DNA from 3 places in the Nocardioides zeae genome. Region 3 is predicted to be linked to each of the others. Evidence: riboswitches for the same ligand, from Rfam matches in the RefSeq annotation. Region 3 holds a riboswitch; each other region holds the start of a gene.
The links. Region 3 has a riboswitch for cobalamin ahead of cobN (cobaltochelatase subunit CobN). Riboswitches for the same ligand answer to the same signal wherever they lie in the genome.
Positions count from the first base shown of each region.

Region 1: it holds a riboswitch for cobalamin, as region 3 does, so the genes downstream of both, QE405_RS06000 (ABC transporter substrate-binding protein) here and cobN (cobaltochelatase subunit CobN) in region 3, are expected to answer to the same signal.
Region 2: it holds a riboswitch for cobalamin, as region 3 does, so the genes downstream of both, QE405_RS06040 (ribonucleoside-diphosphate reductase subunit alpha) here and cobN (cobaltochelatase subunit CobN) in region 3, are expected to answer to the same signal.

Region 1 covers NZ_JAUTAN010000001.1:1,243,903-1,253,538, reverse strand. The annotation lists gene QE405_RS06015 (ABC transporter permease subunit) at 1-998, opposite strand, end outside; gene QE405_RS06010 (ATP-binding cassette domain-containing protein) at 995-1,510, opposite strand; partial or broken gene QE405_RS20900 (ATP-binding cassette domain-containing protein) at 1,605-2,408, opposite strand; gene QE405_RS06000 (ABC transporter substrate-binding protein) at 2,462-3,967, opposite strand; cobalamin riboswitch at 4,123-4,338, opposite strand; gene QE405_RS05995 (enoyl-CoA hydratase) at 4,450-5,229, opposite strand; gene mmsB (3-hydroxyisobutyrate dehydrogenase) at 5,226-6,155, opposite strand; gene QE405_RS05985 (enoyl-CoA hydratase/isomerase family protein) at 6,169-7,284, opposite strand; gene QE405_RS05980 (acyl-CoA dehydrogenase family protein) at 7,281-8,423, opposite strand; tRNA gene QE405_RS05975 (tRNA-Val) at 8,648-8,719, opposite strand; gene QE405_RS05970 (aminotransferase class IV) at 8,784-9,605, opposite strand.
Region 2 covers NZ_JAUTAN010000001.1:1,254,842-1,262,311, forward strand. The annotation lists gene QE405_RS06025 (superoxide dismutase) at 1-297, opposite strand, end outside; gene QE405_RS06030 (variant leucine-rich repeat-containing protein) at 524-952, opposite strand; gene QE405_RS06035 (ribonucleotide-diphosphate reductase subunit beta) at 957-1,931, opposite strand; gene QE405_RS06040 (ribonucleoside-diphosphate reductase subunit alpha) at 1,955-4,558, opposite strand; cobalamin riboswitch at 4,716-4,931, opposite strand; gene QE405_RS06045 (hypothetical protein) at 4,958-5,260, opposite strand; gene QE405_RS06050 (ABC transporter substrate-binding protein) at 5,269-6,345, opposite strand; gene QE405_RS06055 (ABC transporter ATP-binding protein) at 6,342-7,193, opposite strand; gene QE405_RS06060 (FecCD family ABC transporter permease) at 7,190-7,470, opposite strand, start outside.
Region 3 covers NZ_JAUTAN010000001.1:2,099,638-2,112,669, reverse strand. The annotation lists gene QE405_RS10070 (ABC transporter ATP-binding protein) at 1-116, shown strand, start outside; gene QE405_RS10065 ((2Fe-2S) ferredoxin domain-containing protein) at 113-871, shown strand; gene QE405_RS10060 (ATP-dependent 6-phosphofructokinase) at 828-2,153, opposite strand; cobalamin riboswitch at 2,206-2,325, shown strand; gene cobN (cobaltochelatase subunit CobN) at 2,358-5,990, shown strand; gene cobF (precorrin-6A synthase (deacetylating)) at 5,998-6,768, shown strand; gene QE405_RS10045 (DUF6226 family protein) at 6,785-7,423, shown strand; gene QE405_RS10040 (DUF6461 domain-containing protein) at 7,758-8,291, shown strand; gene QE405_RS10035 (AAA family ATPase) at 8,479-9,111, shown strand; gene QE405_RS10030 (YbdD/YjiX family protein) at 9,180-9,365, opposite strand; gene QE405_RS10025 (carbon starvation CstA family protein) at 9,362-11,539, opposite strand; gene QE405_RS10020 (HAD family hydrolase) at 11,622-12,245, shown strand; gene QE405_RS10015 (cold-shock protein) at 12,329-12,730, shown strand; gene QE405_RS10010 (MFS transporter) at 12,762-13,032, opposite strand, start outside.

The sequences.
Region 1 (9,636 bases), 860 kb from region 3:
GCCAGCACCACCGTCACCAGCACGACGACCCGCGGCGACCCGTGGGACGCGTCGGCCGTCACCCCGAGATCGTCACGGCCGGTCGCGCCGACGAGCAGCAGCCGGTGCAGGAGGAGCGCCGCCCCGGCACCGGCGAGACCGAGGCCCACGACGGCCAGCAGGCAGGCCTGGAGCACGGGGACGTCCTGCGTGAGCGCCGAACGCACCGCGAGCGACCCCACCCCCGGCACGCTGAACACCTTCTCCACGGCGACCGCCGTGCCGAGCATCCCGACCCACACGACGGCGACCTGGGACGCGCCCCGGCCGACGACGCGGCGCGCCAGTGCCCGGGCCACCGGGGCCGTCGGCACCCCGTTGGCCCGCCACGTCGTCACCCACTGCTCCGTCACGGCCTGGTCGAGCACCCCCGCGAGCAGCCGGGTGAGCAGCCCTGCGGCCGGTACGCCGAGGGCGAGGGCCGGCGCGACGACGCTGCCCCAGCCGTGCCAGCCCGTGGCGGGCAGCAGACCGAGGTGCACGGACAGGGCGACGACGAGGAGACTGCCGGTGATCACCTCGGGGAGGGCCGCGACCGTGACCGCCGCGACCTTGAGACGCGGCCGCGTGGCGGTGCCCGTGCGGGCCGCCCGCACGACCGGGCCGATCAGGGCCAGCGTCGTGAGGACCAGGGCGACCGCGATCGCGCAGCCAGCCAGCGTGGCGGAGGCGGCCACCGCGGGCTGCGCACGCTCGAGCACGGGCTGGCCGCTGACCCAGCTCTCCCCCAGGTCTCCGCGCGCCGCGGCGGCCAACCACCGGGCGGCTCCGGTCACCGGGTCCGGCGCCAGGTCGAGCTGCTCGCGCAGCGCCCTCACCGCGTCGGGATCCTCGCCCCGCTGGCGGAAGCGCACGCGGAGCACGGTGACCGCCGGGTCCTCGCCCCGGAGCCACGGCAGCGACGCCACGACCAGCACGAGCCCCGCGACCGTGGCGAGGACCCGCAGCACCGCGCTCACCGGAGCGCACCCGTGCGTCGCCCGGACGCGTCCCGCAGTGCCCGTAGGGCCGCCGATCCCGCGTCGTCCGCGGCGAGCAACGCGATCGGACCGTCGTCCACCACCCTGCCGTCGGCGAGCACGACCACCCGGACGCCCAGTCGGGCGGCGACGTCGAGGTCGTGGGTGCAGACCACGAGCGTCGTGCCCGCTGCGTCGGCGTGGGCGCGGAGCGCCTCCGCCACCGCGCCGCGGGTGGGGGCGTCGAGTGCGCTGAGCATCTCGTCCCCCAGCAGCACCCGGGGTGCGGTCGCGAGGGCCCGCGCGATCGCGACCCGCTGCCGTTGGCCGCCGGACAGCGTGCCCGGGCGCCGGTCGAGGAGGTCGTGCCCCAGGTGAACCACCGAGAGCAGCTCGACCAGGCGGACGTCCTCGTGGTCGGGATCGTCCGGATGGCCGACGCGGAGCGCCTCGACGAGCAGCTGCCGCACCGTGCGCCACGGCGTCAGGGAACCACCGGCGTCCTGCGGCACGGACTGCAGGGCCGGCGTGCGACCCGCCCCCGGGGGCGACCTGCACGCTGCCCGCCTCCGGGCGGTCGCGAGCGGCAGCGAGCCGCACGAGGGTGGACTTGCCGGCGCCCGACGCACCGAGCACGGCGACGTGCTCGCCGGCGCGCACCTCGAGGGACACGTCGCGGACGCCGACGGTCGTGCCGCGTCCCCGGCAGCCGTCGGGACCTCCCGGGGCACGCCAGGTCCGGGTGACCCCTGCCCAGGTGAGAACCGGCTCCCCCGGCGCGAGCGGCACCGTGCGAGCCGCCGTCCGCGGATCCGGCGCCGCGGTCCCGGTGCCCTGGTGCACGCGACCGTCCGCGAGGCGCACGACGCGGTCGCACAGGACGGCGGCCACACCCGGGTCGTGCGTGACGAGCAGCAGCGCCGTACGGCGGGCGTCGAGGGCGCGCCGCAGCGCGGCCACGACCTCGGCGGCGGTCACCGGGTCGAGGGCCGAGGTCGGCTCGTCGGCGACGAGGAGGTCGGGCTCGGCGAGGAGCGCGAGCGCGAGGGCCACGCGCTGCCGCTGGCCGCCCGAGAGCACGGTCGGGTGCCGTCGAGCCACGGCCGGGTCGAGGCCGAGCTCGTCGAGCACCGCGACCACCGCGCGCCGCGCCGCGCCCCGGTCCGCGGTGCGGGTGCGGGCCACGAGCCCGAGCTGACGGCCCACCGTGCTCCCGGGGTCGAGCGCGGTCGCGGACTCCTGCGCGAGCAACCCCGTCCGTCCGCCGACCGCGACCGTGCCCTCGAGCCGCAGGTCGGCGGGCGGCGGTAGGCAGGCGAGGCGCGCGGTCAGCGTCTTGCCCGCTCCCGAGGGGCCGACCAGCGCGACCCGCTCCCCCGGCGCGAGGGCCAGGTCGAGCGGGCCGAGCACGGGAGAGGCGTCCGACCGCCGTCGCAGGCGGACGCCCTCCCACCGGACGAGCGTCAGCGGTCGACGCTCGTCGTGCTCGTGACGACCGCGCGCTCGAACGGGTCGCTCGCGAGGCCGGTCACGCCCTGGACGCCGAACTGCGTGGCGTCGTGCACGAGGGGCACCGCCCACACGTCCCCGAGCACCTGCTGCTCGACCGCGACCGCTGCGGCAGCGCGCTCGTCCGGGTCGGCCACCAGCTGCGCGTCGGCGAGCTCCGCGTCGAGCGCCGCGTCGCAGGACCGGCTGATGTTGTAGGTGCCGTCGCAGCCGAAGTCGGTCTGCAGGTAGCCCACCGGGTCGGCGGTGTCCTGACCGTAGGACCGGCTCATGATCACCAGGTCATAGGTGCCGTCGAGGTAGTCGGTCTCCATCTCGTCGTAGGGCCGCGCCACGACCTCCACCTCGAACCCGACCGCCCGCAGCGCGTCCGCGATCGCCGTCGCCATCTCCGGCAGCTCGGGCCGGTCGGTGAACGTCGCCAGGGTGATCGGCGTCGTGGACGCCGCGGCGGCCGCCGCCGGGTGTGTCGCCGCCTCGCGGTCGGCCGCCCACGCCGACACCGCGGCGTTGAACAGACCGCCCGCGGGCTCGGCACGTCCCGCGTAGATCGTGCCGGCCAGGTCGAGCTCCGCCACCGCCGCCCGCACCAGCTCGCGCTGCCCGGGGTCCGCGAGCACGTCCGACGTCTGGGTGAGGTGCAGGCTCACGGTCCGGGGCAGCGGTACGGCGAGGAGCTCGTCCTCGTCGATCTGGTCCAGCTGCGCGGCGGGGAGGGCCTGGGCGAGGTCGACCTGGTCGGACCGGAACGCCTGGAGCCGCGCGCCGGCATCCCCGACGAACGTGACGTCGACGCCGTCCATCGCGGGCGCACCGGCCCAGTAGTCGGGGTTCGCCTCGAGCGTCATCTGCGTCGTCAGGTCGGTGTCGGTGATCTCGTAGGGGCCGGTGCCGGTCCCGACAGGCGTCGGCCGGGCGGGGTCGGCGTAGGCGGAGGGGGCGAGCACCACGAGCTCCGGCGACGTCAGCCGCTGCACCAGCACCGGGTCGGGCTCGGCGGTGGTGACCACGACGACGTCACCGTTCGGACCCTCCTCCGCCGTGGCGTCGATGCTGCCGCCGGAGAGTGCACGGGGGGCGGGCTCGGCGGCCGCGGCGGCGTCGAGCGCGGCCGCGACGGTCTCGCCCGTCACGGGTGTGCCGTCGTGGAAGACGACGTCGGGACGGATCTCGAAGCGCCACGTCGTCAGGTCGACCTGCTCCCACGCGGTCGCCAGCGCGGGCTCGGGCAGTCCAGCCGGATCGAGGCGCACCAGCGTCTCGGTCGCGCCCGCGGCGTACGCCGTGGTGGCGTCGTCGGAGTACGGCGACAGCGCCGTGGTCGGGGTGAAGGCGTAGGCGAAGCGGAGACGGTCGTCGCCGCCGGGACCGGCGTCGGACGAGCCGCCCGGCGAGCAGGCGGTGAGGAGCGCGGCAGTGGCGACGAGCGCCGCTGCGGGCGCGGAGGAGTGACGGTTCACGATGGACCTTCGGCTCGGGTGCGGGTTGACCGCGGGCGCGCACCGGAGCGGACGGGACCGACGGGGCGCACGCACCCGGGCTCGCGGCCCACCCGGCCGCCAGCCACCGAACGTGTCGTGGAGCCCGCCCTCGAGGCATCCGACCACCGCGGACGTCGCACCCACGGGAGCTGGCAGGTCTTCGGACTCGCGGGCGACCGGCCGCTCCCGTCCGAGGACGGGACGCCGGACCTACTGGCCGTCGCTTCCCAGGCCCGCACGGACCCAGTGCTTCGTGACGGCGGTCGTTCCCGCTCACCGCTGCGGGGCAGTCCCGGACTCGCACCGGGTTCCCTCTTGCCTCGCCACCGACCGGCTGCCGGGGCGAACCAGCGGGACCAGCCTAAACGGGTCGGGCGCCGGCGCTGACGACGGCCACCCGTGACACGGATCCCACCGACGAAGGCGGCGGGGACGCATCGCGGCACCCCCGCCGTTCCCCCTCAGCCGTGCGTGAAGTCCGGGCGCCGCTTCTCGACGAACGCGGCCATGCCCTCGGCCCGGTCGGCGAGCGCGAAGGTCGCGTGGAACGTGCGGCGCTCGAACCGCACGCCGGCCGCCAGCGTCGTCTCGAAGGCCTCCGCGACGGCCTCCTTCGCCGCGTACGCCGCGGGGAGCGACATCGAGGCGATCTTCGCGGCGGTCTCCATCGCGACGTCGAGCAGCTCCGCGGTCGGCACGACCCGGGACACCAGGCCCGACCGCTCGGCCTCGGTCACGTCCATCATGCGGCCGGTGAGGACGAGGTCCATCGCCTTGGCCTTGCCGATGGCCCGCGTCAGGCGCTGGGAGCCACCGATGCCGGGGATGGTGCCGAGCGTGATCTCGGGTTGCCCGAACTTCGCGGACTCGGCGGCGATGAGGAGGTCGCACATCATGGCGACCTCGCAGCCGCCGCCCAGCGCGTAGCCGGACACGGCGGCGATCGTCGGGGTGCGCAGCGCGGCGAACCGGTCCCAGGTGGAGAAGAAGTCCTCCAGCGCGACGTCGGCGTAGCCACGGGACGCCATCTCCTTGATGTCGGCGCCGGCGGCGAACGCGCGCTCCGAGCCGGTCAGGACGATCGCGCCGATCCCGCGGTCGGCGTCCATCTCCTCGGCGGCCGCGACGACCTCCGCGCCGAGCGCGAGGTTGAGGGCGTTGAGCGCCTCGGGCCGGTCGAGGGTGATGACGCCGACGCGGCCCTCCCGGCGGACGGTGATGTTCTCGTACGTCGCGCTCACGATGCTGCTCCCTCGTTCTGGTCGTCCCGGACGGCGCCGATGATGGCGGAGAAGTCGAGTGCCGCTCCGTCGCCGGAGGCGAACTCACGGTAGATCTCCGCGGCGAGCTGGCCCATCCGCGTGCCGGTGTGGGTGGTGTCCGCGGCCGTCATCGCCAGGCCCAGGTCCTTCGCCATCAGCGGCGAGGCGAAGCCCGGTGCGTAGTCGCGGTTCGCCGGGCTCGTCGGCACCGGCCCCGGCACGGGACAGTTGGTGGTGAGCGACCAGCACTGGCCCGACGCGGTGGACGCGACGTCGAACAGGGCCTGGTGGGTCAGGCCCAGTCGCTCGCCGAGCACGAAGGCCTCCGAGACGGCGATCATGGAGATGCCGAGGATCATGTTGTTGCAGATCTTGGCGGCCTGGCCGGCTCCGCTGTCACCGCAGTGGACGACGCGGCCGGCCATCGGCTCGAGGACCGCGTTGACGGCCTCGAGGTCGTCGTCGGCGGCGCCGACCATGAACGTCAGCGTGCCGGCCGTCGCTCCGCCGACACCGCCGGAGACGGGGGCGTCCACGGCGCGGTGCCCCGCCGCGCGGGCGGCGTCGGCGGCGGCACGGGCGTCGTCCACGGCGATCGTCGAGCAGTCGACGAGCAGCGCACCCGGGGCCGCCGCGGCGAGCACCCCGTCACCGTTCGTGCCCTGGTAGACGTCGAGGACGTGCTTGCCGCTCGGGAGCATCGTGATGACGACCTGCGCGTCCCGCGCTGCCGCGGCGGCCGAGTCGGCGGGCGTGACCCCGGCCTCGCTCGCGGCGCTCGCGGCCGCCGGCGACGGGTCGAAGCCGGTCACGACGTACCCGGCCTCGACCAGGTTGGCGGCCATCGGGCCGCCCATGTTGCCGAGGCCGATGAAGGCGACCCGGGGCTTGTCGGTGCTGGACATGCGGTTCCTTTCCTCAGCCCTCGGCGCCCGCGGACGCGGGCGAGGGCGGGCGGGTGAGGCCGAGCTCGGCGTCGCCGAGCGGAGCGAAGTACGACGCGACGTCCGCGTCCTGCAGCAGCTCGAGCGAGGCGGGATCCCAGCGCGGGTTCCGGTCCTTGTCGATGACCTGGGCCCGGACGCCCTCGGGGAAGTCGTGGCCGCGCAGCATCCGCAGCGCGATGCGGTACTCCTGCGCCAGCGCCTCCTCCAGGCTGCCCAGGTCGCGGGCCGCGCGCAGGGCCCGCAGCGTCACGGCCACCGAGGTCGGCGACTTCGCCTCGACGGCGTCGGCCGCCGCGCGGGCCTCGGGCTCCGGCCGGGCCCGCAGTGCGGCCACGACGTCGCGGGCGTCGTCGTCGGCGAAGCCCGCGTCGATCCACTCCCGGGCCGCGGTCAGCGTGCTCGCGGGGGCGGGCACCGCGACGGCGTCCAGCACGGCGTCGACGTCCCCCGCCGACGGGTCGGCCAGCTGCTCCACCAGGCGGTCGAGGTCGCTCGAGGCGACCATGCGGTCCGCCAGGCCCAGCACCAGCGCGTCGGCCCCGTCGGCGTGACCGGCCGTCAGCGCGACGTACGTGCCCAGCTCGCCGGGCGAGCGCGACAGCAGCCACGTCCCGCCCACGTCGGGGACGAAGCCGATGCCGGTCTCCGGCATGCCGATCCGGGTGCGCTCGGTGACCACGCGGTGCGAGGCGTGCGCCGAGACGCCCACCCCACCGCCCAGCACGATGCCGTCCATGAAGGCGACGTACGGCTTGGGGTAGCGCGCGATGAGCGCGTTGAGGTGGTACTCGTCGCGCCAGAAGTCCTCCGACCCCGTGCCGCCCGTGGTGGCGTCGCGGTGGATGGCCACGATGTCGCCGCCCGCGCACAGGCCGCGCTCACCGGCGCCGCGCAGCACGACGACCTCGACGTCGGGGGCCTCCGCCCAGGCCTGCAGCGCCTCGTCGAGGAGCCCGACCATCTCGTGCGTCAGCGCATTGAGGGCGCGGGGGCGGTTGAGCGTCAGCACGCCGGCCCGACCGCGTCGCTCGACGAGGACGGGGGGCTCGGCCGGCTGCTCGACCGCCGGCGTCCCGGGGGCGGTCACGCCGCACCCTCCAGCGCCGCCCGGCTCACGATGAGTCGCATGATCTCGTTGGTCCCTTCCAGGATCTGGTGGACGCGCAGGTCCCGCACCACGCGCTCCACGCCGTACTCGGCAAGGTAGCCGTAGCCGCCGTGGAGCTGCAGTGCCGCGTTCGCGGCCTCGAAGCACTGGTCGGTGACGAACTGCTTCGCCATCGCGCACAGCTGCACCGCGTCGGGGCTGCCCTCGTCGAGCGCCGTCGCCGCCCGCTCGAGCAGGCAGCGGGAGGCCTCGATGCTCGTCGTCATGTCGGCGAGCCGGAACTGCAGCGCCTGCTGCGCGCTCAGCGGCTTGCCGAAGGCGATCCGCTCGCGCAGGTGCACCGCCGCTCGCTCCACCGCCCACGAGGCACCGCCCAGCGAGCACGCCGCGATGTTGATGCGGCCGCCGTTGAGGCCCCGCATGGCGATGGAGAAGCCCTCGCCCTCCTCTCCGAGCCGGTGGGAGGCCGGGACGCGGACGTCCTCGAGCACCACCTGACGGGTCGGCTGCGCGTTCCAGCCCATCTTGCGCTCGTTGGCCCCGAACGACAGGCCCTCGCTGTCGGCCGGGACCAGGAAGGCGGAGATGCCCCGCGCGTCCGGTCCGCCGGTGCGGGCCATCACCAGGTACGCGTCGGTCGAGCCCGCGCCGGAGATGAACTGCTTCACGCCGCGGAGCACGTACTCGTCACCGTCACGCCGCGCCGTCGTGCGGATGGCGGCGGCGTCGGACCCGGCGTCGGGCTCGGTCAGGCAGTAGGACGCGAGCTTCTGCATCGCGCTCAGCTCGGGCAGCCACGCCGCCCGTACCTCGTCGGTCGCGAAGGTGTCGACCATCCACGCCACCATGTTGTGGATGCTGATGTAGGCCGCGATCGCGGTGTCGCCGCGCGCCAGCTCGACGAACACCGCCGCGGCGGCGCGGCGCGGCAGGCCGATGCCCCCGTGCTCCTCGCCGGCGTAGAGGCCGCCGAGCCCCAGCTCGCCCGCCCGCTGCAGGACGTCGACGGGGAAGATCTTCTTCTCGTCGCGCTCCTGGGCGTGCGGCGCCAGCTCGGCCTCGGCGAACTTCCGCACGGCCGCGACCATCGCAGCGAGATCGTCCTCGTCGAGGTTCACACCATCTCCATTCACGTCGGGTCGGTCAGCAGTAGGACGTCCAAAAGTATGACGTCCTACTAATCAAGGCGACCGTCGCAGCCGCGAGCAGTGCGGGGCAATGGCCAGCCGCGCACGTCGGCTGTGCAGGAACGCACGGCCGAGCCGAGCGGTCGGACGAGGCCAGGAACGACAGAACCGCCCCCGACCTGCCTGCTGGCTGGTCGGGGGCGGTCCTCGTGCGGTGGGCGATACTGGGTTCGAACCAGTGACCTCTTCGGTGTGAACGAAGCGCGCTACCACTGCGCCAATCGCCCGCGTGGTGCGGTCGCATACGTTAGCGCACCTCCCCCACGAACTCACATCGGGGTCGTTCGGCCCTCACGGGTCGATGTCGGCGGCCTCCCGCTCACGCCAGACCCGCTGCGCCTCGGCCGTCACCGGACCGGGCGCCGGCAGCTCGCGGCCGTTCCAGCGCCGTACGGCCTGGACGTCCCGGGTCGTGCTCACCAGGAACACCTCGTCGGCCGCCTCGGCCACCTCGATCGGCTCGTCGACCTCCGCCCCCCCGCACCAGTCGAGGACGAGCGCCCGCGTCACGCCGGCGAGGCAGCCGCTGGCCAGCGTGGGCGTGCGCATCTCGCCGTCGACGACGTAGAAGACGTTCGACCCCGTGCCCTCGCAGAGGTGCCCCTGCGTGTTGGCGAAGACCGCCTCGCTCGCGCCCTGCTCGGTCGCGCGGGCGAGCGCGACGACGTTCTCGGCGTACGACGTCGTCTTCAGCCCCGCGACCGCACTGCGCTCGTTGCGGGTCCACGGCACGGTCACGACATCGGTGACGGTCGGCAGCGGCTGCATGGGGACGGCGGAGACGAGGAGCGAGTACGGCGCGTCCCCGCGCCCGGAGCCCAGCGGACCGGGGCCGCCCGTGACGGTGACCCGGAGCCGCCCGAACGCGAGGTGCTCCGCGGCGAGGGCGGCATCGATGCCCGCCCGCACGGCGCCGACGTCGACCCGGTCGAGGCCGATGCCCCGCGCGGACGAGACGAGCCGGTCGAGGTGGCGGGTCAGGGCGAACGCCCGGCCGTCCACGACCTTGATCGACTCGAAGACACCGTCCCCGACGGTCACCCCGTGGTCGGTCGCCGTCAGCACCGGCTGGTCGGGATCGTCGAGCATCCGGCCGTTCACCCAGGTCTTCATGGAGCGATCGTAGGGGGTCTGACCTGGCAGT
Region 2 (7,470 bases), 850 kb from region 3:
GATGGCCTGGGCGAGCTCGCCGGTGGGCTTGTCGCCCCCGTCGGGAGACATGTTCGGCCAGAAGATCGAGTGGTTCAGGTGGCCGCCCAGGTGGAACGACAGCGACTTCTCCAGCCCCGTGAGGTGCGTGAAGGTGTCGGTCGCGCGCGCCTCCTCGAGCTGCTCGAGCGTCGTGTTCACGCCCTTCACGTAGGTCGCGTGGTGCTTGTCGTGGTGCAGCTCCATGATCGCGCCCGAGATGTACGGCTCGAGCGCGGCGACGTCGTAGGGCAGGTCGGGAAGCACGTAGTCGGGCACGGTCGCTCCTGGGGTGGATCGGGTCGAAGGTTGCTGCGACCATAGCGCTATTGCAAGACATTTGCAGCAAGCCGGTTCTTCGAGTCTTCAGCCCGGGCTCGCGCCGCCGGCAGAGGTCGAACGTCGCCGGCCCCACCAGGCCAGGAGCCTCGCCTGCTGGCGCTCGGCCCACAGGCGCCGTCGTCGCAGGCGTCTGCTCTCGTACATGTCGTCTCGCTTCCGCGTGCTAGGGCTGCCAGCCGGCGGCCCACGCGACGACCGCCCGCACCGCGGGGTCGGGGTCGTCGGCGAGCCGGGCGAGCAGGTCGGGGTGGCACAGGCGGTGGGCCGCGACCCACCCCCGCACCCGGTTGTCGGCGTCCTCGGCCAGCAGGGCGAGCACCCAGGTCGGCGTGCGTGGGTTGCGCGCGACGCAGGCGCGGACCGACGACTGGGCGTCGGCGGCGAGGTGCTCGAGGACGTCCATCGGTGCGTGCTGGGACAGGGCCGCGCTCTCGCGGATCGCCGTCGTCGGGTCGGCCGCGAGGGCGCGCACGCGGCGTACCTTGCTCGCCGACGCCGGGGGAGAGGTGAAGGCGGAGAGCGGGGGACCGCCCTCGCCGGAGGTGGCGAGGGCGGCCCGGTGCGCCGGGCTGAGGAAGCCGATGCAGGACATCGCCTCAGTCCTGCCGCGCGTTGACCTCGTACGAGGTGTTGATGGCCTCGAAGAAGTTGACGAGCTGCAGCGTGTCGTTCGCCGCCGCCATCCACTTCGCCGGGTTGGCGACGCCGTAGTGCGGACCGAAGCCGAGCTCGTCGAGGCGGCGGTCGGCCAGGTACCGCACGTACTGGTTGATGTAGTCGGCGTTGAGGCCCAGGATGCCGTTCGGCAGGAGGTCGTGGTTGTAGGCCTCCTCCATCGCGACCGCGTCGAGGATCATCTGCCTGATCTCGTCGGCGAACTCCTCGGTCGCGACCTCGGGGTTCTCCTCCAGCACGGTGAGGACGAGGTTGATGCCGAACTTCAGGTGCAGGGACTCGTCCCGCACGATCCAGTCGATGAGCGAGCCGAAGTTCCGCAGCAGGTTCCGCTGCCGGAAGCTCAGCGCGACCATGAACCCGGAGTAGAACCAGATCCCCTCGAGGATGACGTTGTAGGCGATGAGGTTCCGGACGAAGTCGCGCTTGCCCTCGACCGTGGTGATGTCCAGGGTCTGCTCGGTCATCCGCTTGATGAAGCGGACCTCGAACTCCTCCTTCGCCGCCATCGAGGGCACGTCCACGTGGGCGGCGTAGGCCGCCTCCCGGTCGATGGGGAAGGTCTCGAGGACGTACTCGAAGCTCATGCAGTGGTTGGCCTCCTCCCACATCTGCTTCGCGAGGTAGAGGTGGCACTCCGCCGCGTTGACGTAGGGGTAGACGCCGAACGCCAGGGCCTTGTTGACGAGCAGCTCGCTCGGGTTGAAGTAGCTCATCAGGAACGTCAGGGCGCGACGCTCGTCGTCGCTCATCCGCTCGAAGTCGGCGAGGTCCTCGCCGAGCTGCACCTCGTTGGGGAACCAGGTGTTCGCGACGGCCTGGTCGTAGAGCTCCATCGCCCACGGGTAGGTGACCGGCTTGAGGAGCAGGCCCTCCTCGATGCCCGTGCCGAGGATGCCCCGGCGGCCCTCCGCGGCGCTCACTGGCACGACTCGCACTGCAGCCGCTCCTGCGGGTCCACCGGGCAGGCGGCCTCGCCCACCACCTCCAGCTCCTGCACGTCGCCGGGCACGACGTCGGGCACGACGGCCGGTACGACGGGTGCTGCCGGCGCTGCGGCACCGAAGCCGCGACGTGCCGGCGCGGCGGCACCGAAGCCCCGACGCGCCCCGGAGCTCGCCGGGGTGCGGCCGTCCGCCTTGTTGACCTTGACGGTGCTCTGCTCGGCGGTGTGCCGCGGCATCATGTGCAGGTAGTAGGTGGTCTTCACGCCCATCCGCCACGCCGCGGCGTACAGCTCGACCATCGACGCGACGCTCCGGTCCGCGAGGTAGATGTTGCGGCTGATCGCCTGGTCGATCCACTTCTGCGCGCGGGCCGCGACCTCGAGGTAGGCGCGGCCGGGCAGCTGGAACGACGTCTGGTAGATCTCGACCAGCTCACGGGGGATCGTGAGGTCCGCGCGCTCCGCGGCCACCCGGGCCAGGTCGCCCTGGTGGCGGAGCAGGTCGTCGCGCACCTCCTCCCAGAGGCCGGCGGCGCGCAGGTCCTCGACGAGGTTGCGGTTGACCTCGAGGAACTTGCCCGAGCTCGTCGTGCGGCTGAAGATCTGGCTGAACTGCGGGTCGAGGCCGGGCGTGGTGCCGGCGACGAGCCCGATGGACGCGGTGGGGGCGATGGCCAGCAGGGTCGAGTTGCGGATGCCGCCGGCCACCTTCTCCCGCAGCGTGTGCCAGTCGAGCCGGGTGGTGCGGTCGACCTCGACCGGTACGCCGCGGTCCGCCTCGAGCAGGGCGAGGGAGTCGATGGGGACGAGCCCCTGGCTCCACCGCGACCCGGGGAAGTGGGCGTAGGAGCCGCGTTCCCGCGCGAGGTCGGCGGAGGCGTCGATGGCGTGCCAGGAGACGAACTCCATGACCCGGTCGATGAGCTCGTAGGCCTCGGGGGAGGCGTAGCTGTGCCCGCAGCGCTCGACGACGTCCGTGAATCCCATGACGCCCAGCCCGAGGGCGCGGTTGCGCTCGTTGGAGTGCTCCGACTCGGGCACCGAGGAGACGGTGATGTCGATGAGGTTGTCGAGCTGGCGCACGGCGAGGCGGGTGGACTCCGCGAGCCGGTCCCAGTCGATGCGGGCGCCCTCCCCGCCGGCGCCGCGGCGCCGTCCCACGACGTGCCGCGAGAGGTTGATCGAGGCCAGGTTGCAGACGGCGACGTTCTCGCGGTCCTGCGGCAGGCAGATCTCGGTGCACAGGTTGGAGAGGTGGATCGTGCCCGTGTTGTGGTTGAGGGCGCGCGTGTTGATCGTGTCCTTCCACGTCAGCCACGGGTGCGAGGTGGACTGCAGCGCGGTCAGGATCGCCCTGAACTGCTCACGGGCCCCGACCTTCCGGTGGCGCAGCCGCCCGGCCTCGGCCTCGGCGGCGTACTCCGCGTAGCGCCGGGAGAAGGCAGCCCCCGTCAGCTCGACCAGGTCGGGCACCTCGGCGGGATCGAAGAGGTACCAGGGCTGGTCCGCCTCGACGCGCTTCATGAACTCGTCGGAGATCCACACGGCGGTGTTGGCCGTGCGGGTCCGGCGGTAGGGGTCGCCGGAGTTCTGGCGCAGGTCGAGGAACGCGGGGAAGTCGAGGTGCCAGTTCTCCATGTAGAAGCACAGCGCACCGAACTTCTTGCCCCCGCGGCTCACGGCACGCAGCGTCGAGTCGATCGTGTGCATGAAGGGGACCGGCCCGGTCGAGGTGGTGTTGTTGGACGCGATCGGCGACCCCTCGGCGCGGAGCTTGGTGACCGAGAGGCCGATGCCGCCCGTGCCCTTCGTCAGCCACATGACGTCGCGCACCGACTTCGCGATGTGCTCGATCTCGTCCTCCATCTGCATCACGAAGCAGTTCGAGAGCTGGCTGTAGGACGTGCCGGCGTTGACGAGCGTGGAGCCCGCGGCGAGGTACTCGAGGCGCGACATCTTGTCGTAGAAGCGCTCCGCGGCGCGGGTGGGATCGTCCTCGTTCAGCGCGAGCCCCATCGCGACGCGCATCCAGAAGAACTGGGGCATCTCGAGCGGGCGCCCGTCGGGACCGGCGACCATGTAGCGCGTGCGCATGGTCTGCACGCCGACGTAGCGCAGCAGGTCGTCGCGGTCCGGGTCGAGCGCGGCGCCGAGCCGTTCCAGGTCGAAGAGCTCGCCGAGTCGGCGGTCGAGCAGGCCGAGCTCGACGCCGCGCAGGACGAACGCGACGAAGGCCTCGCCGTGGAACGCGTAGACCTCGTCCCGGGTCACCCCCTCGCCGAAGATCCCCTTGTAGAGGCTCTTGACGAGCAGGCGCGACGCGATGGTGTCGTAGGCCGGGTCGTCCTTCACGTTCTGCAGCGCCACCTGCACGACGGCCTCGTCCAGCTGCTCGCTGGTGATGCCGTCGAAGAGCGTGATCTCGAGCTCGGAACGCAGCTGGGTCGCGCGGGCGACCCCGTCGTCGAGACCGGCCGCGGCCTCCTCGATGGACCGGGCGATCTCGTAGCCGTCGTAGGGCACACGGGTGCCGTCGCGCTTGACGACCTCGATCCGGCCGTTGGTCGTGGTGCTCATGTCGTCTCCACCCCTCGTGGAACGTCGCGGGACGCACGTCCGCGGACGAGGGGGAGACAGCAGGAACGGTCGACGGACAGGCCGCTCCACCCTCACGGGAGGCCTCCTGCCGGCGTTCGATCCTCCGACCCTCCCTCGGGGTCGCGGACCCTCGCCCGTCGGGGGCGAGGCACTGGCAGGTCTTCGGACTCGTGGGCGATCGTGCTCCGGCCTACTGTCCGTCGCTTCCCAGGCTGGCGTCGGCCGTGCCCAGTGCTTGTTGACGGAGGTCGTTCCCACTCACCGCTGCGGGGCAGTTCCGGTCTTCCACCGGATTCCCTCTTGCGACGACCCGTCTGGAGGACGGGTCGAACCAGCTGCGCCGACCACCATATACGGGAATCACATCGATGCAACTACCTAGATGTTGTGTCCTGTCGCTCGCGGCTCGGACAGCGGCGCGACGATGCGGTCGACCGCGGCGCGGTCGAGCACGCCCCCGTGCCAGGTGTCACGGGGGCGTCCCGGCGTGCTCAGGTCGCGCACCACCACGACGTTGCTCCGCTCGCACTCGCCGAGGCACCTCACCACCCGCACGCGCGTGCCCGCGGGCACGGTGTCGCGGAGGTGCTGCACGAGGTCGTCGTGGTCGACGCCTGGGTGCTTGCGGGCCGTGCCGCAGCAGCAGTCGTGGCACACGAGCACGTCGTGGTCGGGCCTCACGGGTGGGGTCACCCGATCCAGTCGTTGCCCGGCAGCTCGTCGAGCGCGGTGATGTCGAGGGTGGGCTCGACGCCCGACTCCGGCGCCAGCCCGAAGTGCTCGACCGCGGTGCGCACCCACTCGGCGGCGTCGATGTTCATCGGGCCCGAGACCCACATCGCGTAGGGCAGGTTGACGAAGCGCTCCTCGCGCACGGCCTCCAGGTCCCGGGAGGCGGGGTTGGCCTGCAGGACGGCGACCTTGTCCTCGTAGGACTGCCCCGGGTAGTCGACGAAGAAGATGACGTCGGGGTCCGAGGCGGCGAGGGTCTCCCAGCCGACCTCGGTCCAGGTGTCCTCGACCGCGGCGGTCGCGTTGGTGACGCCGGCGGTGTCGAAGATGGCCTGGGGACCGCCGAAGGAGCCCGACGTGAAGATCGCGTCGGTGCCGGAGTCGAAGAGGAACGCGGTCGGCCGCTCGTCGCCCTGCGGAGCCGCCTCCAGCGCGGCCCGCCGTGCCTCGATGTCCTCGACCACCGACGCCGCCGTGTCGCTGTGGCCCGTGAGCTCACCGATGTTCGTGAGGTCGGTCGTGAGGGCCGTCCAGGCGTCCATCGTGCCGCGGGCCCCGTCGTCCTGCTGGCAGGTCTCGCTGAGCAGGTACGGCGTGATCCCGTGCTCGGTGAGCATCTCGGGCAGCAGGTTGCGGGCCTCGCTGAAGCCGTAGCCGTAGCCCGCGAACATCACCTGCGGGTCGACGGCCAGCACGTTCTCCAGGGTGGGGAACTCCTCGCCGACCACGGTGAGCTCGTCGACGCGGTCGTCCGGGTAGGCCAGCTCCAGGAGGTCCTGGTCGCGCTCCATGCCGGTGACGGCGACCAGCTCGTCGCGTGCGCCCGCGGCGAGCACGATCGAGATGATGCCGCCGTCGTACGCGTAGAGCTCGGTGACCGGCCCGTCGACGGTGAGGTCCTCGCCGCAGTTCTGCACGGTGATGGCACTGGCGCCGGACGCCGAGCCGGAGGCGCCCTCGGGGGCGCACGCGGCGAGGCTCGGGGCGGCGATGGCGAGGCTGGCGAGCAGGGCGAGGGGGCGGGCGGACGTCATGGGTGGTCCCTTCGGGGGTGGATGAGGAGGTGGGGCTGGTCGAGGTGCGGGTGCGGGACCTGGACGGAACCGACACCGAAGTGGCGTGCGACGTGCCCGGCGGCCAGCACGTCGGCGGGCGGCCCGACCGCGACGACGGTGGCGGGACCACCGGGGTCCCCGTCACCGGACCAGCCGACCACGGCGAGCACGTCGAAGTAGCGCAGCGCGAGGTCCAGGTCGTGGATCGTCGCGACGAGGGTCTCGGCCTGGCCGGCGAGCACGTCGAGCAGGCGCAGCTGCCAGGCGACGTCGAGGTGGTTGGTGGGCTCGTCGAGGAGCACGACGGGGCACCGCTGGGCCAGGCCGCGGGCGAGCACCGCGCGGCGGCGCTCGCCGCCGGACAGCTGGTCGCACGGACTGTCGACGCGGTCCGCCAGGCCGACCGCGTCCAGGGCCGCCAGCACGATCTCCCGCTCGTCGCGGCCGCCCCGGGCCCACGGGCGCGTGCGGGGCACGCGACCCAGCGCCACCATCTCGCCGACGAGGAGCTCGGCTGCGACGACCTCCTCCTGCGGCACGTAGGCGACCCGGCGGGCACGCTCGCGGGGGCGCACGTCGTGGAGGTCCTCGAGCCGACCGTCCGGACCGGCGAGCTCGGCCGTGCCGCTGCCGTGGTGCAGCACCCCGGCGAGCACGCGCAGGAGCGTGGACTTGCCGGCCCCGTTGACGCCGACGATCCCGAGGCGCTGCCCCCGGGGTACGTCGAGGTCGACGTCCGCGAGGACGGGACGGCCGCCGAGGCTCACCCCGACGCCGCGGAGCCGGGCGGCCAGCCGGTCGCCGCCCGGTGCGGTCGGGCCCGTCATTGCTGACCCCCGAACCGGTAGCGGCCACGTCCCATGAGCAGCAGGAAGAGGGGTGCCCCGACGACACCGGTCACGACGCCGAGCGGGATCTCCTGGGGGCGCACGGCCAGGCGGGCGACGACGTCGACCCAGAGCAGGAAGAGACCGCCGCCGAGGGCGGCGACGGGCAGGACGACGCGGTGCCGCGCACCGACGACGAGGCGGGCGGCGTGGGGCACGATGAGGCCGACGAAGCCGATGCCGCCGCTGACGGCGACCAGCACGCCGACGAGCACCG
Region 3 (13,032 bases):
ACGTCCTCACTCCCGCCCTGCTCGCCGACGTCTTCGGCGTGGCCGCCGTGCGGCTCCAGCACCCGGTCACGGGACGCTGGCACCTCGTCGTCGACCCCCAGGAGAGCCCACGATGACCGCACCTCAGGCCGGACCGACGACCGACCCGGTCCTGCTCGTCGGCATGTCGGCCCGCGAGGCCGCCGCACCGGACCGGATGGGGGCGATCGCCGCCGCGCTGGGAGCGGAGGTGGCGCACCTCCAGGTGGGCGACCCGTCGCTGTCGGCCGCGCTGACCCGGCTGGCGGACGCCGGCGCCACCCGGGTCGTGCTGCTCGGTGCGAGCCTCGGCACGCTGGCGCCGGCGAACTCCTGGCTGCGCCGCGTCGCCGCCCACTGGTGGCGCGAGCGGGGCGAGGCCGGCGAGCACCGCCCGGAGGTGGCGGTCGCGACGACGCTGGTGCGGGACGAGTCCGACCTCGAGCGCGGTCCGCTCGACGTCACCCGCCCGATCCACGGCAACGAGGCGGGCCTGACCTCCGACGCCTGGGAGGACGTGCCCACCCACCGCCACCACGTGCTCGTCTGCCGGGGACCGCGCTGCAGCGCGCGCGGCGCCGACCGGCTCGCCGAGGTGCTGTCGGGCCACCTCAAGCGCGAGGGCATCGGGGACGACACGGTCCTCGTCACGGGCACGGCGTGCCAGTTCCCCTGCAACCAGGCGCCGCTGGTGACGGTCCAGCCCGACGACGTCTGGTACGGCGCGGTCCAGCCCGACGACGTACCGGAGCTGGTCGCGGAGCACCTGCTCGCCGACCGTCCGGTGGACCGCCTGCGGCTGCCGCGGGTCAGGTCATCGACAGCGGCTGGGCCGTCGACTCCAGCACGCTGAGCCACAGGTCGCCGTCGGGGGAGACGTTGTGGGCGCGCTTCGTGACGGCCGGGATCGGCACGTTCACGAAGCGGTGGCGGCGGCGTCCGACGACCATGTCGGTGCGTCCCGACATGGCGGCGTGCACGGCGGTCTGGGCCAGCCGCGCGCAGTAGACGGCGTCGGCGGGGTCGGCCGGCACGGAGCGGATCGTGTAGCCGGGGTCGAAGTAGCGCAGGGTGACCACCTCGTCGCGCTCCGCGTAGTCGGCGCGGATGCGCTCGAGCACGTAGCGCGCCGGGTCGACGAGCACGGCGTTGCCCGAGGCGTCGGTCGCGCCGCCGGCCGCCTCGGCCAGCAGCTCCTGGGCGGCGCCCTCCGCGACCACGATGACGGCGTACCCGCGGTCCGCCACGCGGCGCCGCAGGTGCGCGAGCAGGCCGTTGGGGCCGTCCATCGCGAACGGCACCTCGGGGATGAGCACGAAGCTGGCCGTCTGGGCGGCGAGAGCCGAGTAGCAGGCGATGAAGCCGGCGTGGCGCCCCATCGTCTTGACGATGCTGACGCCGTTGACCGCCGCCTGCGCCTCGACCTTCGCGGCGGTGATCGACTCGGCCGCCTTGGCGAACGCGGTCTGGAAGCCGAAGCTCTGGCCGATGTGCGGGATGTCGTTGTCGATGGTCTTCGGCACGCCCACCACCGCGATCTCGAGCCCGCGGCGCTCGATCTCCTCGTGGATGACGTGGGCGCCGCGCATGGAGCCGTCGCCGCCGACCACGAAGAGGATGTCGATGTCGTGGCGCACGAGGGTGTCCACCATGACACCGGGGTCGCGGGCGCCGCGCGAGGAGCCGAGGACGGTGCCGCCGCGCTCGTGGATGTCGGCGACGGACTCGCGGGTGAACACGACCGGCTCGAGGCCGGACTCGGGGTCGAGGCCCGCGTAGCCGTTGCGGAAGCCGAGCACCTCGGGCACGCCGTAGTGGTCGTCGAGCGCCCGCACGACCGCCCGGATGACGTTGTTGAGCCCGGGGCAGAGACCGCCGCAGGTGACGATCGCGGCACGGGTCGTGCGCGGCGGGAAGAACAGCCGGGCGCGGGGACCGCCGGCCTCGAAGGTCGCGATCTCCTCCCACGGCACGTCGCGGCCCTGCACGAGCTCGACCGTGTCGTCCATGAGGATCCGGTCGCTCTCGGCCACGTAGTACTGGTTCGTCGCCCGGCCCTCGACGTACGAGGCGAGCGGGGAGTCGAACCTCGGCGCACCGAGGGTCTTGACCTGCAGGTCGGCGAGGGTCACCACGGGTCGTGACCCTATCGGGCGGCGAGCCTTCCGGCACGGTGGCCTAGGCTGCCCCCGACCTTCCGCCGACGGACCCAGGAACCCGGTGCGACTCCGGGGCGGTTCCGCCACTGTGAACGACGTCGCGACGTGCGGCGTCCAGCCAGACACTGACCGACGGCGGTCCGATCCGACGGGGCGAGAACCCCGAGGAGGAGCTCCGCCGTGCCGCGTATCGCGCTCGTCTCCACGTCCGACACCGACCTGCTCTCGGCCCGCGCCAGCGGCGTCGACTTCGTCGTCGCCAACCCCTCGCGCCCCGCCCACGAGGGCATGGGCGCCGAGCTGGCCGCCGCCGACCTCGTCGTGGCCCGCATCCTCGGCGGGCCCGACGACCTCTGCAGCGGCTTCCGCCGCGTCGTCGGCACCGGGGTGCCGACCGTCGTGCTGGGCGGCGAGCAGGTGCCCAACGCCGCGCTGATGGAGCGCTCGACGGTGCCCGTGGGCGTGGCGGCCGAGGCCCACCGCTACCTCGCCGAGGGCGGCCCCGAGAACCTCGCGCAGCTCCACGCGTTCCTCTCCGACACCGTGCTCCTCACGGGTGAGGGCTTCGAGCCGCCGGTCGTGCTGCCCGCCTGGGGCTGGGCGGAGCGCCCGCACGCGACCCCCACGCCGGACGGTCCGCGGGTCGGGATCCTCTACTACCGCGCCCACCACGCCTCGGGGAACACCGCCTTCGTGCACGACCTCGCCGACGCGGTCGACGCGGCGGGCGGGGTCGGCCTGCCGGTCTTCTCCTCGTCGCTGCGCACGGCCCCCGACGCGCTCTACGACGCGCTCGGCTCCCTCGACGCCCTCATCGTCACCGTCCTCGCGGCGGGCGGCTCCACGCCGGCCGGCGCGAGCGCGGGCGGGGCCGACGAGTCGTGGGACGTCGAGCGGATCGCCGCGCTCGACATCCCGGTGCTCCAGGCGCTCGCGCTCACGAGCAGCCGCGCCGAGTGGGAGGCGTCCGACGACGGCGTGACCCCGCTCGACTCCGCCACGCAGATCGCGATCCCGGAGTTCGACGGCCGCATCATCACGGCGCCGTTCTCGTTCAAGGAGGTCGACGAGGACGGGCTGCCGCGGTACGTCGCGGACGCCGAGCGCTGCCGCCGTGTCGCCGGCATCGCGACCGCCCACGCGCGTCTCGGCCGCACCGAGGCCGCCGAGAAGCGGTTGGTGCTCATGCTCTCGGCGTACCCGACCAAGCACTCCCGCATCGGCAACGCCGTCGGCCTCGACACCCCGGTGTCGGCCATCCGGCTGCTGCGCGCGCTCCGCGCCGAGGGCTACGACCTGGGTCCCGCGGACGGCGAGATCACCCGCCTGCTCGACCTGCCCGACGAGACGGCGGCGGGCGACGCGCTCATCCACGCCCTCATCGCGGCCGGCGGCCAGGACGAGGAGTGGCTGACCAACGCGGACCTGACGGACGCGCACGTGCGGATCACGCCGGAGCAGTACGCCGCGTGGACCGCCGACCTGACCCCGACGCTCCGCGAGGAGATCGAGCAGGCGTGGGGCCCGGCGCCCGGCAAGCTCTTCGTGAACGACGACGGCCACGTCGTGCTCGCCACCCTGCGCGCCGGCAACGTCGTGCTGATGATCCAGCCGCCCCGCGGGTTCGGGGAGAACCCGGTGGCGATCTACCACGACCCGGAGATGGCGCCGAGCCACCACTACCTGGCGGCGTACCGCTGGATCGCGGCCCCCCAGGCCGACGGCGGCTTCGGGGCGCACGCGGTCGTCCACCTCGGCAAGCACGGCTCGATGGAGTGGCTGCCCGGCAAGAACGCCGCGCTGTCCGCCGACTGCGCGACCGACGCGGTGGCGGGCGACCTGCCGCTGATCTACCCGTTCCTCGTCAACGACCCGGGCGAGGGCGCGCAGGCGAAGCGCCGTGCCCACGCGACGATCGTCGACCACCTCGTGCCGCCGATGGCCCGGGCCGAGGCGTACGGCGACATCGCGCGGCTCGAGCAGCTGCTTGACGAGTACGGCAACATCGCCGCGATGGACCCGGGCAAGCTGCCCGCGATCCGGGGCGAGATCTGGACCCTCATGCAAGCCGCCCAGATGCACCGCGACCTCGGGCTCGACGAGCGTCCCGAGGACGACGACTTCGACGACTTCCTGCTCCACGTCGACGGCTGGCTCTGCGAGGTCAAGGACGCCCAGATCCGCGACGGCCTCCACGTGCTCGGTGGTGCCCCCGAGGGCGAGGCGCGGGTGAACCTCGTGCTGGCGATCCTGCGGGCCACCCAGGTGTGGGGCGGCCAGGCGGGCGCCGTACCGGGTCTGCGGGCGGCCCTCGGCCTCCCGACGGGTGCCGGCAAGGAGCCGAGCACCGCGGAGGTGGACGCCGTCGAGACGCGCGCCCGGGCCCTCGTGCTCGGCCTGGAGGAGCGGGACTGGGACCCGGCCGCCGTGCCGGAGGTCGTCGGTGCGCTCGAGGGCGACGCCGACCCCGCGGTCGCCCAGGTGCTGACGTTCGCCGCGACCGAGGTCGTGCCGCGCCTGGCGCGCACGACGGACGAGCTGACGGCCGTGCTGCACGCCCTCGGCGGCGGCTACGTGCACGCGGGCCCGTCGGGCTCGCCGCTGCGCGGCCTCGTCAACGTGCTGCCGACCGGCCGCAACTTCTACACGGTCGACCCCCGCGCCGTACCGTCCCGGCTGGCCTACCAGACCGGCGCCGCGATGGCGGAGTCGCTGCTGGCCCGCCACCGCGAGGACACGGGGGAGTGGCCGGCCTCCGTCGGCCTCTCCGCGTGGGGCACCTCGGCGATGCGCACGAGCGGCGACGACGTGGCCGAGGTGCTCGCCCTCCTCGGCGTGCGCCCGACGTGGGACGAGATGTCGCGTCGCGTGAACGGCCTCGAGCCCGTGCCGCTCGACGAGCTGGGCCGGCCGCGCATCGACGTCACGCTGCGCATCTCCGGCTTCTTCCGCGACGCGTTCCCGCACGTCGTGGAGATGCTCGACGACGCGGTGCGCATGGTCGCCGAGCTCGACGAGCCCGCCGAGCTCAACTTCGTGCGGGCCCACGCCCAGGCCGACCTCGCGCGCCACGGCGACGAGCGGCGGGCCACGACCCGCATCTTCGGCTCGGCGCCCGGGGCGTACGGCGCCGGGGTGCTGCAGGCCATCGAGTCGGGCAACTGGCGCACCGACGACGACCTGGCGGAGGTCTACACGGCGTGGGGCGGCTTCGCCTACGGCCGCGACCTCGGCGGCGTCGCGGCGACCGAGGACATGCAGGAGAACTACAAGCGCATCGCGGTCGCGGCGAAGAACCTCGACACCCGCGAGCACGACATCGCGGACTCGGGCGACTACTTCGAGTACCACGGCGGCATGGTCGCCACCGTCCGTGCGCTGACCGGCACGGCACCGCGGGCCTACGTCGGCGACTCGACCTCGCCCGACGCCGTCCGCACCCGCTCGCTCGCGGAGGAGACGGCCCGCGTCTTCCGGGCCCGCGTCGTCAACCCGCGCTGGATCTCCGCGATGCAGCGCCACGGCTACAAGGGCGCCTTCGAGCTCGCGGCGACGGTCGACTACCTGTTCGGCTTCGACGCGACGGCCGGCGTGGTGCGCGACGACATGTACGAGTCGCTCGCCCGCGCCTACGTGCTCGACGAGGACGTGCAGGCCTTCCTCCGCCAGTCGAACCCGTGGGCGCTGCGCGGCATGGTCGAGCGGCTCTCCGAGGCGGCCGACCGGGGCATGTGGGCCGAGCCGGACCCCGAGGTCGTCGCGGCGATGCAGCAGGTCTACCTCGAGGTCGAGGGCGAGATCGAGGACCGGTGAGCCAGCCGTGAGCCCGCGCCGCCTCCACGTCGTCGGCCTCGGCTGCGGCGACCCCGCCCAGCTGACCGGCCAGGCCGTCGCGGCGCTGCGCGGGGCGGCCTACGGGCTCGCGCCCCGCAAGGACCGCGGGTCCGGTGACGACCCGCTCCTCGCCGTACGGCGTGCCCTCCTCGCCGAGGTCGCCCCCGGTCTGGAGGTGGTCGAGGTCGCCGACCCCGAGCGCGACCGGTCGGCGCGGGTCGTGGGTGACGCCGCGGCGTACCGGGGTGCGGTGGCGGACTGGCACGCGGCGCGGACGTCGGCCTACGAGCGTGTGCTGCTCGAGCGCCCCGGCGACGTCGCGCTGCTGGTGTGGGGGGACCCGGCGTTCTACGACTCGACGCTGCGGATCGTCGACGCGGTGCTGGCGCGGGGGGCCGTGGTGGCCGAGGTGGTCGTCGTGCCGGGCATCTCGAGCCTGCAGCTGCTCGCGGCTGCGCACCGGATCGTGCTCCACGAGGTGGGGCAGCCGATCACGGTCACCACGGGCCGCCGGCTGCGCGAGGCGGTCGACGCCGGCGCCGACAACGTGCTCGTCATGCTCAACGCCTCGCTGGAGCTGGACGGGCTCGAGGACTGGACGATCTGGTGGGCGGCCAACCTGTCCGCGCCCAGCGAGCGGCTGGTCGCGGGGCGTGTCGGCGACGTGCTCGACGAGGTGCTGGCGGCGCGGGAGGCGGCGAAGGCCGAGGCGGGGTGGATCATGGACGCCTACCTGCTGCGGGCGCCGGCGGGCTGAGGACGGAGGAGGAGCGGTGAGCGACGACGCGGAGCGGCTCGCCCGGCTCGTCGCTGCCGTCGACGCGGTGTACGCCGCCGATCCGCGCGCTGCGACGTGGCCGCCGCCGTGGGACGGCGGCCCTCCGGAAGACACCTACAGCCGGGTCACGCGTCCGGAGCGCTACCGCATCGTCGGCGCCCGGGTCGAGGCCTGGTGCCGGGTGCTCGTGGAGGCAGGGCTCGCGGTCCGGGAGACAGCGGTGGCGCCCTGGGGCTGGCGGCTCACGAACGGACCGGAGGACCTGACGCGGTTGCGGCCGGTCGTCGACGGCGCGGTGCCGCTCCTCCTGGACGTGGGCTCGACCGACGTGCCGGGTGACCACGTGCAGATCGGCGTCGGGGAGCCTGCCGTCGAGGTCGCGATGGTGCCGCCCTGCGGGTGCGATGCGTGCGACGACGGCTCGGAGGAGCTGCTCGACGCCGTCGACCTGCGGATCGGGTCGACGGTGGCGGGCGTGCTGGTGCACGAGTCCGGCCACGGGTGGTCGCGGACGGTGACGATCGGGGGGTGGTCCACGACCAACGCCGACCGTGCTGATGTCGAGCGGGCGGAGGCGGCACGCACGGGCCACCGGCCGTGGCGCACCGTCGCCGGGCCCGCGTGGTGGAGCTGATCCGGCCTGCTCGAGAAGGGGTCACGAACGACAGCGGATCCGGCCCCGGCGATGTCGTCCGTGCCCCTTGGTGAGATCCGCGGGCTCGGGGCGCAAGGCGTGGTCTCATCCTCGAGAAGTTCTGCGGAACAGACGCAGTCGTCAGCCTGCCGGGAGTGCATCCGTTCCACAGGACTCCAGCGGTAGGCCGGTCGCCCCCCTTCCGCGCGGCATGATGCCTGCCAGACGATCAGCAGGAGGTGCCGTGCGGACACGAGGGACGGATGAGGTCGAACGTCTCGGTGAGCTCACGACCCAGTGCGACGCGGCGTGCTTGACGGTCGTACCCGCGTCGATGGGTCTTCCAGCCCTGGCGGCGCACTGGAGGATCGACATCGACGCGCCGGTCGAGGTCACCCCTGACGGCCCCCCGTACGACCCGTCCGGCCGTTCCTTGCACGGCTATGTCTGGTTCATCCAGGTCGGGCACCAGATCCTCGTCGTCGAGGAGAACGGTTTCACGGGCGACCAGGACGAGCTCCTGGCGCGTCTCAGTGAGGAGTCGGGTGGCGCGCGCGTGGCATCGGCCTTCTGGAACGTCAACGCGGTGGTCAGGTTCGGGGCAGCCGAGGGAGGGCGCACGATCGTCCCGTCGGAGGAGGTGCGCTACGGCGAGCCCACGCCACCGGAGGCCGCGGAGCTCGACGACCTGCTGGCCCCGTTCCGCGCGTTGCCGGAGCCGCCAGAAGAGGGACCGTGGACCAACCCTGACGTCGGTCCCTCCTGGGAAGGCACCGCCGTGGCCATGCTCCTGCGATGGACCGGGATGACGTTGCCCGACGACCTCTTCGATCTCGAGGCGCACACGGTCTACCTCTGGTCCAGGTGAACACCGGGGTCGTGGAGAAGGGGTCACGGACGACGCCGCATCAGCCCCGGCGACTGTCGTCCGTGCCCCCTTTTCCGGACCCGCCCTCGCGCCACCTTCACAGCACCCCCCGACGCCTGTCTCAGCGAGCCTGAAGGATCACCCGGCACCGTCGAGGGCACCCGCCCCCGCCGACCGAGGAGCCCCGATGACGCCGTTCCCCGCCCCGCACGACCCCACGACGGGGACCACCCCCCACAGCGACCTCGTCGTCGTCGGCGGCGTCCCGGGCGCCGGCAAGTCGACCGTCATCGCGAGCGTCGCGCAGGCCCCGGGCGTCGCCGCGCTCGATCCCGATCACCTCCGCGCACCGGTCGCGCGGCGCTGGCCGGCGGTGCCGCCGCGGGCCTACCGCTGGGCGATCCACACCGTCCACACAGTCCTCGTCTGGGCGGCGGTGCTCACGGGTCCGCGCCTCCTCCGGCACTGGCCGGGCCGCGCGGCCCGGGTGCTGCTCGTCCACGAGACCGCGATCCGTCGCACCCGCCGCCGCCTGCTCCTCCGGGCGGCCGTACGGCGCGGCTGGCGCCCCACCCTGCTCCTCGTCGACGCCACCCGCGACGAGGCCATCGCCGGGCAGCAGGCCCGTGGACGCGTGGTGCACCCGCTGGCGTTCGACCGGCACTGGACGCGCTGGACCGACCTGCGGTCCACGCAGATCCTCCGCCAGCTGGACGGCGCCGAGGAGCCCTGGGACACCCGCCTCGCGCCGCGCGGCTTCGCGCTCCCGGTGCTCGTCGCCACCGTCGGCGTCGGGGCGCTCACCGCCCAGGCCGCCTGAGACGGTCGTGGCCCCAGCGCCACGGAAAACGGTGCGCTGGGGCCACGACCCGGATCGAGCAGGAGAGGTCAGCAGCACCGCCCCTGCGCGGAGTGCTCGCGCAGGTGGTCGCGGTGCCGCTCGAACTCGCGCCGCGACATCGGCGCGGTGCCGTCGGCGGCGCAGCCCGCGACGTACGCGTCCCAGCGGGACTCGCCGCTGAACTCCCGGAGGTACCAGCGCACCCCCGCCACCGCGCGGCGCAGCGCGCTCACGACCGCGTCCCCACGGTCGAGCGCTCGGCCTCCCACGCGGCGAGCTCCGCCTTCTCCTCCTTCGTCGCCACGAAGTCGGCGGGCGCGACGATCTCCGACGGCACGGCCGGCACCTCGGTGGTCGGCAGCGAGCCCGCGCGCACCGCCTTCACCCAGATGAGGATCGCGTTCGCCACGATGACGATGACCAGCAGCGCGAAGGTCGCCTGCAGCACACCGTTCGTCGTCGAGTTCCGGATGATGACGTCCATCTGGTCGGCGTTCGTCGCCGCGCCCCGGAGCTCCCCGGCGTCACGGGCGGTGCGGGTCGCGTCGGCCTGTGCGAAGTACCCGATCGCCGGGTTGTCCGAGAACACCTTCTGGTACGACGCGGTCATCGTCACCACGAGGTCCCAGGCCAGCGGGATGCCGGGCACCCAGACCCACTTGAGCCAGCCGTGCTTGAGGAAGAGGGTCACGCACAGGGTGAGCGCGATGGCCGCGAGGAGCTGGTTGGCGATGCCGAACAGCGGGAACAGCTGGTTGATGCCGCCGAGCGGGTCGGTGACGCCGACGTACAGCATGTAGCCCCAGCAGGCCACGACGGCGGCCGAGGCGCCCCAGGCGGCGGGCTTCCACGACGTGTCGCCGAACTTGGGCCAGACGTTGCCGATCGTGTCCTGCAGCATGAAGCGGCCCACGCGCGTGCCGGCGTCGACGGCGGTGAGGATGAAGAGGGCCTCGAACATGATCGCGAAGTGGTACCAGAAGGCCGCCAGGCCGCCGCCGAACGCGGTGTCGAAGATCTGCGAGATGCCGAAGGCGAGCGTCGGCGCGCCACCCGTGCGCGAGATCAGCTCCTCCTCGACGGAGGCCGCCGCCGCGTTGAGCGCGTCGGGCGTGATCGAGAAGCCGAGCGTCGCCACGAACTCCGAGGCCGACGCGGCGTCACCGCCGGTCGCGCCGACGGGGGAGTTCATCGCGAAGTAGAGGCCCGGGTCGATGACGCAGGCCGCGATGAGGGCGGAGATCGCCACGAACGACTCCATGAGCATGCCGCCGTAGCCGATCATCTTGACCTGCCGCTCCTTGGCGACGAGCTTCGGCGTCGTGCCCGACGAGATCAGCGCGTGGAACCCGGAGAGGGCACCGCACGCGATGGTGATGAAGAGGAACGGGAAGAGCTTGCCCGCGAACACCGGGCCCTCGCCGGACGACGCGAACGGCGTCACCGCGTCGGTCGACAGCACCGGGTTCGCCAGCACGAGGCCGACGGCGAGCAGCACGATCACGCCGACCTTCATGAAGGTCGACAGGTAGTCGCGCGGCGTCAGCAGCATCCACACCGGGAGGATGGAGGCGACGAAGCCGTAGCCGACGAGCAGCAGCGTCAGCGTCTCCTTGTCGAGCGTCAGCGCCTCGCCGAGGCCCCAGCTCTCGACGTACCCGCCGCCGATGATCGCGAGCAGCAGCAGCACGACGCCGATGGCCGTCGTCTCGAGCACCCGCCCGGGCCGCAGGTAGCGCAGGTAGAACCCCATGAAGAGCGCGATCGGGATGGTCAGGCCGATGGAGAAGACACCCCACGGCGACTCGGCGAGCGCGTTGACCACGACCAGCGACAGGACCGCCAGGATGATGATCATGATGGCGAAGACGGCGATGAGCGCCGCGGTGCCGCCCACGACGCCGATCTCCTCGCGGATCATCTGGCCGAGGCTCTTGCCGTCGCGCCGCATCGAGAAGAACAGCACGACCATGTCCTGCACGGCGCCGGCGAAGATGACGCCGACGATGATCCAGATGGTGCCGGGCAGGTAGCCCATCTGCGCGGCCAGCACGGGACCGACCAGCGGACCGGCGCCGGCGATCGCGGCGAAGTGGTGGCCGAAGAGCACGCGACGGTCGGTGACCTCGAAGTCGGCACCGTTCTCGAGCCGCTCCGCGGGCGTGGCCCGGCGGTCGTCGAGCTTCAGGACCTTGCGCCCGATGAACCGGGCGTAGAACCGGTAGGCGATGGCGTAGGAGGCCAGTGCGGCGAACAGGATCCAGAGCGCGGAGACCTCCTCGTCGCGGCTGAGGGCGAGCACCGTCCAGCAGGCGGCGCCGACGACGGCGACGAGCACCCAGACGGCGATGCTCGCGGGTGATGGTCGGGACGAGCGGGACGGAGGGGCGGCGGTCGACGTCGACATGGTCACTCCCGAGGGGCCGGTGAAGGGGACAGAGCACGCTACCCCGTCCCCGGCGCCGCGGGAGCGTCCCTAGGCTGGCGGCGTGGCTGCCCCTCTCGTCGTCGGTTTCGACCTCGACATGACCCTCATCGACACCGTGCCCGGCTTCGCCGCGACCCTGGAGGCCCTCGGGGCCGAGCTGGGCGTCGAGCTCCCGATCGCCGAGCTCACCGAGCGGCTCGGGCCGCCCCTCGACGCGATCCTCGGCCCCTACCTGCCCGCCGACCGGCTCGCCGAGGCCGGCGACCGCTTCCGCGCGCTCTACCCCGACCTGGCGGTCACGAGCGTCCCCGTGCTGCCCGGCGCGCACGAGGCGCTCGCCGCCGTGCGCCGCCACGGCGGCCGGAACCTCCTCGTCACCGGCAAGTACGCCCCCAACGCCCAGCGCCACGTCGACCACCTCGGTCTCGACGTCGACCACCTCGAGGGCTGGGTCTGGGGCGTGCTCAAGGGCCGGGCGCTGCGCGAGCACGGGGCGCAGGTGTACGTCGGCGACCACGTCCACGACGTCGAGGGCGCCCACGCGGCGGGCGTCACCAGCGTCTCCGTGCTGACCGGCGGGTGCGACGAGGCCGAGCTGCGGGCCGCCGGCACCGACGTGGTCCTGCCCGACCTCCGGGCGTTCCCCGCCTGGCTGGACGAGCACGTCCTCGGCCTCACCGGATAGGCTCGGGGGTGCGGCCGGGCTGGTGTGCCCGGCTGCTGTGCGTCCCGGGCAGTCCCGGGTGAACTCGAGAGGGGTGGACGACGGTGCCGACCGGCAAGGTGAAGTGGTACGACGCGGCGAAGGGCTTCGGGTTCCTGTCGACCGACGCCGGGCAGGACGTCCACGTCCGGGCCGAGGCGCTGCCGGCCGGTGTCACCACCCTCAAGGCCGGCACCCGCGTGGAGTTCGGCATCGCGCAGGGTCGCCGTGGCGACCAGGCGCTGCAGGTCCGGCTGCTCGACGCCCCGGCCTCGGTGTCCCGCAACGTCGCCCGTGCCGCCCGCAAGAAGCCCGACGAGATGACGACGATCGTCGAGGACCTCATCACGCTGCTCGACCGGGTCGGCGAGACCTACCGCCACGGCCGCCACCCCGACGCGCGCACCGCCGCGCCGACGGCGAAGCTGCTGCGCGCGCTCGCTGACGAGCTCGACCGCAGCGCCTGACCCGGCGCCCCCGCAGCCGTACGACGCGGCCTCAGCGCGCGTCGTACGGCTGCGTCGGCACGTCGGTCTCGTACGGCGCGGTCGGCGCCGGCCGCGGATCCGGAGTCGGACCCGGACCCGGGGCCGGCGGAGGCGTCGGAGCGGGTGCAGCGGCCGACGGACCGACCCGCTCCCGGCGGCGGCTCGACGCGTCGCGGGCGCGCGTGCCGAGCACGAAGACCGCCCAGGCGACGAGCACGGCCGCGGCGATCCAGAGCCCGAGGTTGCCGGGGTCGAGGGGCACGGCGATGCCCACGAAGCCG